One region of the Calyptranema fuscum S582 genome, then DNA from elsewhere that is predicted to be linked to it. Evidence: riboswitches for the same ligand, from Rfam matches in the RefSeq annotation. Region 1 holds a riboswitch; the other holds the start of a gene.
The links. Region 1 has a riboswitch for cobalamin ahead of ACR6Z4_RS00970 (energy-coupling factor ABC transporter permease). Riboswitches for the same ligand answer to the same signal wherever they lie in the genome.
Positions count from the first base shown of each region.

Region 2: linked by a shared signal. The riboswitch ahead of ACR6Z4_RS26085 (CbtB domain-containing protein) and the one ahead of ACR6Z4_RS00970 (energy-coupling factor ABC transporter permease) in region 1 are both predicted to bind cobalamin.

Region 1 covers NZ_JBSLYH010000001.1:258,327-262,541, reverse strand. Annotated here, with positions in the region: gene ACR6Z4_RS00985 (energy-coupling factor ABC transporter ATP-binding protein) at 1-4, opposite strand, end outside; gene cbiQ (cobalt ECF transporter T component CbiQ) at 4-819, opposite strand; gene ACR6Z4_RS00975 (energy-coupling factor ABC transporter substrate-binding protein) at 816-1,136, opposite strand; gene ACR6Z4_RS00970 (energy-coupling factor ABC transporter permease) at 1,140-1,898, opposite strand; cobalamin riboswitch at 1,941-2,092, opposite strand; gene ACR6Z4_RS00965 (hypothetical protein) at 2,382-2,663, shown strand; gene ACR6Z4_RS00960 (AAA family ATPase) at 2,798-4,215, shown strand, end outside.
Region 2 covers NZ_JBSLYH010000051.1:11,601-15,815, reverse strand. Annotated here, with positions in the region: gene cobW (cobalamin biosynthesis protein CobW) at 1-802, opposite strand, end outside; gene ACR6Z4_RS26090 (hypothetical protein) at 795-1,952, opposite strand; gene ACR6Z4_RS26085 (CbtB domain-containing protein) at 1,961-2,149, opposite strand; cobalamin riboswitch at 2,176-2,318, opposite strand; gene recQ (DNA helicase RecQ) at 2,472-4,215, shown strand, end outside.

The DNA.
Region 1 (4,215 bases):
ACATCAATTTAGCCAGGGAGATATGTGAAGGGTGGTCGTTAGCAGCAGCAGCAGCAAACAGCCGATCGCGGCTTCCAGGATGTGCCGTCGAGACGGTTGGTAAGGGTAGGAGCACCAGACATGCAGTTGTCCATTAAACCCCCGTGCTGCCAGCGTCAATGAGACTTGACGGTAACTCTCTAGCGATCGCTGAAGCAATTGTCCCACCAAAAGACTGAGGCTATGAATGCCGCGTTTCCAGGTGCGATAACCACAGCGAGAATCTTGTGCTCGCCAAAGTTCTTCCGCGATCGCCAAAATTGTAAAAATAAAGCGATAGATCAGCAGCAAAAGCTCAATTAACAGGGCCGGACAGCGCAACTGTTTGAGAACCTGCAACACCTCCGTAAACGGTGTAGTCAGCAGGATGAAATAGAGGCTGCTTGTGGTAGCTAAAGTTCGGGGCAACAGCAAACTCGCCTGCTGCACGCCGGTTTGACTGATATACCCATAAAAATTGCCAACTCCAATACCCCATCCCTGCCACATATCGGACTGCACAGGCAAGACGGCATCCAAACTGACCCCATTCAATACCAGTGCTGGTAAACTCATGCACCAAAAGCCAAATGGGATTAACAACAAGCGAAGATAGGATTTGGGCGGAATTCTGGCATACACCACAATCCAGAGGAACAACCAAACCGTGATCAATAGTTGAACGATGGGCTGGGAGATCAGCGCAAGGAACAGCAGAATAATTGCAAACGCTAATTTGTGGCTCGGCGGTAATCCTCGCAAGCGATTAGTGTAAGCACAGCTATCAATCAAATGGCTCATTTCCGTGAACGATCGCTTGGTTTTTGCGATCGCCCCTGATAGAATCCAATGGCGTACCCCACAACTCCTGCCCCCAGAGCGGCTTGAACCGCAAATAGAAAGCTTTCAATTTCACTACTGGCGGGTTCAAAGAAAGGCTTAAACCAGGGTTCATACGTGGGATTAAGTTCCTGAATTGCTTGCTCTGCCTGGTTATCTGAGCCGTTAAACGCTCCCCGCACAAAAACAAGTGGAACAGCAATCAGAGCCAGAACAGCGATCGCCAGCAGCCAATTGCGTTGTTTAACCGATTGATTTTTAATTGTGGGTTCTGGCATCACTTATGACCCCTGTCTCAATAGCTTCAACGTTTCCAGTTCTTGCTTCCCATAGGATTGCAGCCAATTCCAAACTAAGACCGTGAGTAATCCTTCACTGATGGCAAGCGGTATTTGGGTCACAGCAAAGATACTTGCAAACTTCAGAAATGAAGCCATAACGCCACCCTGGACGGCGGGAAAGGCTAATGCCAACTGAATCGCGGTGGTCATGTAAGTCAGTAAATCAGCGAAAGCCGTTGCACAAAAAATTGCCAGCCGTTGCCGCCCAGTTTGCCGTAATAGCTGATAGACAAAATAAGCCGCAAAGGGACCGACGATCGCCATTGAAAACAAATTAGCTCCCAGGGTTGTCAATCCCCCATGTGCCAGTAAGATTGCCTGAAACAGCAATACGGCTCCCCCCAGCACCGTCATCACGGAGGGTCCAAACAAAATGGCTCCCAGCCCCGTCCCTGTTGGATGAGAACAACTCCCGGTGACGGAAGGAATTTTCAATGCAGACAGAACAAACGTGAAGGCTCCTGACAGTGCCAGAAGTAATTTCAGCTCTGGATGGGCGGTGGTAATACGAGTGAGCGATCGCAAACCCACAACAAGAAACGGTAGTGCCATAGCCCACCAAAAAATGACCCATTGCCAAGGCAAAAATCCTTCAGCAATATGCATGGCGGTGGCAGGAGTGGCAGAACCCAAAACTAAATAACTACTCAAGCCAGCCATTAAACTTAGACTGACCCATTTTCGATGCAGTGTCTTCATGCTGTGCCTCGCAGAGTAAGACTAAGGATGACACCCCTCTAAAGAGATGCTCTACGATTGGCAGGCATCCTGGCTAATGGGGATAGCAAACCATCCTCAATTACAGTTGCGGGACAGCGGTAGACTTTCACTACTCTTTCCCTGTTTCCTCTAACGGCTGCTTCCCGTTAGAACCACATCGCGCTAATCAGTTTAGCACCTACGATCGGTAGAGTTAGAGTCACAGTCACCAAGTTTATTCTAAGCCCAGCCACTTTGACAGCCTGTCTTTTGACAATTCTGTTTTCGAGAGTTATCAGACAATTACAGCAATTTTCAATTGCATAAGCTACAGATTTTTTGTTGTGTGCCGTGCGGAGCGCGGCACACAACAAAAAATCTAAACAGATCCAGGCGCGAAGCGCTGTAGGTACTTTCAAGCTGAAGTGCTGAGATTTTTGTAAGTTTCAAACCTCAATTTAATCTGCGTTTAGGTAGACATCAATGAAAACGATTCGTCTTGGTCTTGTGTCTAGCGTTATTGCTGCTTTGGGCATGATCCTGCTGCCTGTTTTAAACAATCTTCCCAGTGCCTTTGCCCAGCATCGTGAAAGTATCTCCCAGTCATCAACAACAGGTCAGGGACAAACGATTGTGATGCACTTGAATCACAGCACAGATGATCTTCATGCTGCATTTATGGCATTAAAGTTAGGAACAAACCTGCGACAACAGGGCGCACAGGTCATGTTGGTGTTGACGCTGGAAGGAGTTCGTCATCGCTGACAAAAATCAACTCAAGTGAATTTATCTATGCACTTGAAAATGAACTTTACTCCTTTAGGTAGATGTCAAAACTCAGTTAGTTCATCTAAGTTCTGAATGCGGGTAGCAACTGTACTCATTGGGAGGGCTTTGGGATGATTGTCCTACCAGACGTTTCAGTTCAAACCCAGATCTATGAAAGTGCTACGTCAAGAGTATACCGGGGCATTAGAGTACAAGACGGACAAGCACCCTGCTCTACAGATACCGAAAGGGTCATCATTAAACTGCTTAAGCAAGATTATCCTGCTCCTCAAGAGTTAACGCGCTACAGGCAAGAATATGTCATTACTCGATCCTTAAATGTAGAAGGTGTAATCAAAGCATATAGCCAGCAGAACTATCAACGTACACTTGTCATTCTCCTGGAAGATTTTGGTGGGGAGTCCCTGGAGTATTGGATGCGGCAAAGCCCAGAGATTTCCTGCCCCATGCCCGTATCTACCTTTCTTCCGCTTGCCATCAATCTCAGCACAATTTTAGGCAGAATTCATACCGCCAATATCATCCACAAAGATATTAATCCTGGAAACATTGTTCTTAATCCCGATACAGGTGTTGTCAAACTTATCGACTTTGGAATTGCAACTCAATTTAACCGCACGAATTCCACGTTCAGAAGTCCCCATGTTTTAGAGGGAACCCTTGCCTACCTCTCTCCAGAGCAAACGGGGCGGATGAATCGTTTGCTCGATTACCGCACTGATTTTTACTCGCTCGGCGTGACGTTTTACGAACTGCTCACCGGACAGTTGCCGTTTCCGACAACAGATGTCCTTGAACTTATCCACTGTCATCTTGCCAAACCTCCCATACCGCCCTATAAGTTAAATGCTAAGATTCCTGAGCCTGTTTCAGACATCATTTTGAAACTAATGGCAAAGAATGCTGAAGATCGCTATCAAAGTACTTGGGGTATCAAAGCGGATTTAGAGAATTGTGCCAGTCAGCTAGAAAATAGGGGTCAAATCAATCCCTTTCGGATAGGACTGCACGATGCTTGCGATCGATTTCAGGTTCCACAAAAACTTTATGGGCGGGAGGAGGAGATTGCAGCCTTATTAGCAGCGTTTGAAAGGATGGTAGGAGACGAGGACGCGGAGCGTGAAAATGTCTCTGTATTCCCACGTCTCCGTGGCTCTGTGTCTTCAATGATGCTAGTTTCCGGCTCTGCTGGTATTGGTAAATCAGCACTCGTGCAGGAACTCTATAAACCCATCACAGCAAGACGCGGCTATTTTATTTCTGGGAAGTTTGACCAATTTCAGCGCAATATTCCCTACAGTGCGATCGCCCACGCCCTGCAAAAATTGGTGCAGCAATTGCTGAGTGAACCGGATGAGAAATTGCAACGATGGCGATCGCGATTGTTTGCAGCATTAGGCAACAATGGACAACTCATTGTTGACATCATTCCAGAAGTAGAACTGATTATTGGCAAGCAGCCACCCGTAGCGGAAGTTGGCGCAGCGGAAGCTCAAAATCGGTTTAATCGTGTTTTCCAACAATTTAT
Region 2 (4,215 bases), on a different contig from region 1:
TTGCCGGGTCAAAGGCGTCATCGACCCAAAATTGAACGGAGTTAATGCCATCATCGTGGTCGTGGTCTTCTTCGGTGTCATGGTGGCTGGGACGGCTGTCGAGATTATCTTCTACAGCAGAATTAAAGCCCAATAGTAACTCAGTAGTCACCTGACCCTGTTTGCATGGCACGATCTTGACACCCGCCCGGAGTTCTTGCTGCAACCACTTCATCACCTTGGCTTGCGCCTCAGCATCGACGCAATCAACCTTGGTCAACAACACCAGATCCGCACAGGCCAGTTGATCTTCAAACAATTCTTCGATCGGAGTTTCATGTTCCAGGCTAGAATCTGCCTGTCGTTGGGCTTCCAAAGCATCCAGATCGCCAACCAGTTGACCATTGGCTAAAGCCGCACAATCTACGACTGTGATCACCCCATCCACCGTGGCAGCCGTGCGAATTTCGTGCCAGCGAAACGCTTGCACCAACGGTTTCGGTAACGCCAATCCAGACGTTTCAATCACAATACAATCGATTTGATCCCGCCGTTTCAGCAATTCCTGCATAGTGGGTAAAAATTCTTCTTGCACGGTGCAGCAAAGGCAACCATTGGTCAATTCCACAATAGTGCTGGGGGTGTCGTCGTCGTCGCACACCTGACAAGAGCGCAAGAGTTCGCCGTCAATGCCAACTTCGCCAAATTCATTAACCAGTACCGCAATGCGGCGACCTTCGTTATTTTGCAAAAGATGGCGAACAAGGGTGGTTTTCCCTGCGCCCAGGAAACCTGTGACCACTGTAACCGGGATTTTATGCATGGTTGGAGGGTGTTCTTGAAACGGGTAAGGGCAAAGTCATGCGGCGCAATCCAAACCCCGCACCTAAGCCAACGGCGGCGATCGCCGTCAGATAGGCAAGACTGATCAGCCGGACTGATAGCGGCGGAAAGGCACCGTCTACCTCTACATCCTGCATCAAACTCAGAGACGGAAAGGCTGGGTCGGCGTTGGCTGGGGGCGATGCTGTAATCTGAATGGCATGGGGCATGCCATCAAAAAACTGTTGCGTCCAGGCTACCGTACCGTTAGCGTCTGGAATACCACGATAGGCAAACATCAGCTCGTTTTCTTCCAGCCCTATCACCTGAATGTTGAACTCAGCCTGGTCGATCGGCTGTTGGGTGCGGCTGTCTGCCAGTTGGACGGATAAATCGGCAGTCGTGCCGACTTGAGCATCAGTTTCACCTTGATAGGTCAGCGTCAGATTTCCGGCTTGGGGGACAGCGGCGGGACGGGGAACAGATTCATGATGACTGTGATTGTGGCTGGCTTCTGCCAATTCGGCATAGATATTGACAAACAACAGCGCAGCGATCGCCACAACTGTAACTCCCGATAACAATAACCGCACGGGTTGTGCGGCTACCTCACCCTCTTGAGCCTGAGAACGAGCGCCAATCACCCAACCGCCACCCAACCCCACCAGGAGCAAAACAGCTGCCAAAATAGCAGCATTGCGATATTTGATCGGGTTTTCGGGAACCGTGAGGGTTAACGTTTGTTGAAACGGTTCAAATGCCCCTGCGGTTAGCGGCGAAACTGTGACCAGGAGGCGATAGTTGCCACGAATGGGCATGCGCTGTTGCCACTGAAGTGTACCCGTCGGAGCGATCGCATCCAGTGTCAGTAGCGTGGTGCCTTCGACCATGGGGAAATCCGTCGTCAGCCAGGGAGTTTTAGCAGGAGTCAACAGCTCTAGCTGAAATCGGACATTCGGCAAGGGCTGTTGGTTGTCATCTAGAGCTTGCAGTTGAATGGCGATCGGTTCTTTTAAGGGAACGGTTTGCTGAAGTGGTGGCTGCGTTTCTAACTGCACGGAGGGCTGAGCCAGACTAGCCGTTGCAACACCAAACAGGCTGATGAGGCTGGATACTCCGCCCATCAGCAACAGACGATTCAATTGATACATAACATTACCTAATGACAACCTACACCCAGTGTTGCGTGGCGAGTACTGTGAAGGGCGTCATGGGCAGGGGGGTAAGAACTGAAATACAGCGTCCAAACGGTGAGTGAGCTGAGCGATAGATAGAGCGCGATTTGCACCGGCACGGATAACGTAACTTGTGCGGTGCGCTTAAGCACGAGTGAAGCCGAAGCAGTCATGATCTGTACCTCGCAGATAACTGAATAGAGCGATCGCACTGAAAGTAGGCATTCTGACTCATGAGCCGAGACTCAATTACAGCTGCGGGACAGTGCCGGACTTTCACCGAACTTTCCCTGTCTTTTTGCTTGGAACCCAAGACAAAAAGCTCCCGATGGCACTTCTCCATCAGAACCTCTCAGTGATGCTTAATCAAGCTATCACGTCCCTTTTATTTGAATGCTTAAGATTTATAACTCATCTTCAGAATTCCAATCTGCCATCCTCCTTTCGGCAAATTTCAGGCACCATAGAAGACGAGGATGCTCCATTAAAGTTTTCATGACAACTGACTTAACCACCCGCGATCGCCAATTTACCTCTCTGGAACAAGCTTTAAAGCACTTTTTTGGCTACGATAGCTTTCGTCCAGGGCAACGGCAGATTATCGAAACTGCCCTACAACGGCAAGATTCTCTTGTCGTCATGCCCACCGGGGGTGGCAAATCGCTCTGTTTTCAACTACCGGCTCTGCTCAATCCGGGGTTAACGGTGGTGGTGTCGCCGTTGATTGCGCTGATGCAAGACCAGGTTCAGGCATTACAAGACAACGGCATTGGGGCAACATTTCTCAATAGCAGCCTGGGTTTAAACGAAACGCGACAGCGAGAACGAGCCATTCTCAATGGCGATATCAAACTCCTCTATGCAGCACCGGAACGATTGCTGAGTGAGAGTTTTTTGCCCTTTTTGACACAGGTTTCCGAAAAAATTGGGATTGCCGGATTTGCCATCGATGAAGCCCATTGTGTTTCTGAATGGGGGCATGACTTCCGCCCCGAATATCGACAATTGCGGCAGGTGCGGCAACGTTACCCCGATGTGTCGGTAATGGCATTGACAGCAACGGCAACCGAGCGCGTGCGGCAAGATATTGTGCAGCAGTTGCAATTAGAATCACCCTTCATTCACATTGCCAGCTTCAATCGCCAAAATCTGTATTACGAAGTTCGTCCCAAACAAAAACATGCCTACCTAGAGTTGTTGCAACTGGTGCAAAAGACCCATGGATCTGGCATCATCTATTGTCTCAGCCGTAAAAAAGTCGATGAAATCACCTTCCGGCTTCAGCAAGATGGTATTCAAGCTTTGCCCTATCATGCCGGGTTAAACGACAAACAACGGACTGAAAATCAAAATCGATTCATTCGCGATGATGTCCGCGTGATGGTAGCAACGATCGCCTTTGGCATGGGGATTAACAAACCTGATGTTCGCTTTGTTTGTCACTTTGACTTACCGCGCAATCTGGAAAGTTATTACCAGGAATCAGGGCGTGCCGGACGGGATGGTGATGATGCGAAATGCACCTTGTTTTTTAGCTATGGTGACTTGAAATCATTGGAGTATTTGATTGCTCAAAAGGTTGATCCGATTTATGGGGAACCCTTAGCCGAAGAACAACAAATCGCTCGCCAGCAAGTCCGTCAGGTGGTGGATTATGCCGAAAGTACCGAATGTCGGCGGCGCATTCAACTGGCATATTTTGGCGAACGGTTTGCGGGCAATTGCGGCAATTGCGATAACTGTCTCACCCCTCGCCCCGTCGAAGATTGGACGGTTGACGCCCAGAAGTTTCTCTCTTGCGTTGCCCGTTGCAAAGAACGCTTTGGCATGAAGTACATCATTGATGTGTTACGTGGCTCCAAAGACAAGCGCATTTTGCAAAACGGTCATAACGAACTTTCAACCTATGGCATCGGACGCGATCGCAGTGGCGACGAATGGAAAATGCTAGGGCGATCGCTCTTGCATCAGGGCATCCTTACCGAAACCAGCGACGGCTACTCGATCCTTAAACTCAACGAGCAAAGTTGGGAAGTCATGCGTAAACAACGCACCGTTTTGATCACCGTTTCTACCCCGTCTGTAACCGAAACAGAAGAAGAATCGCGTGCCAAAGCCGATGTGGATATGCTGATCGAAAAATTGCGATCGCTGCGCAAAGAAGTTGCCGACGAACAATCCGTACCTCCGTACGTAATTTTTTCCGACTCCAGCATCAAACTGATGGCGCAACGGCAAC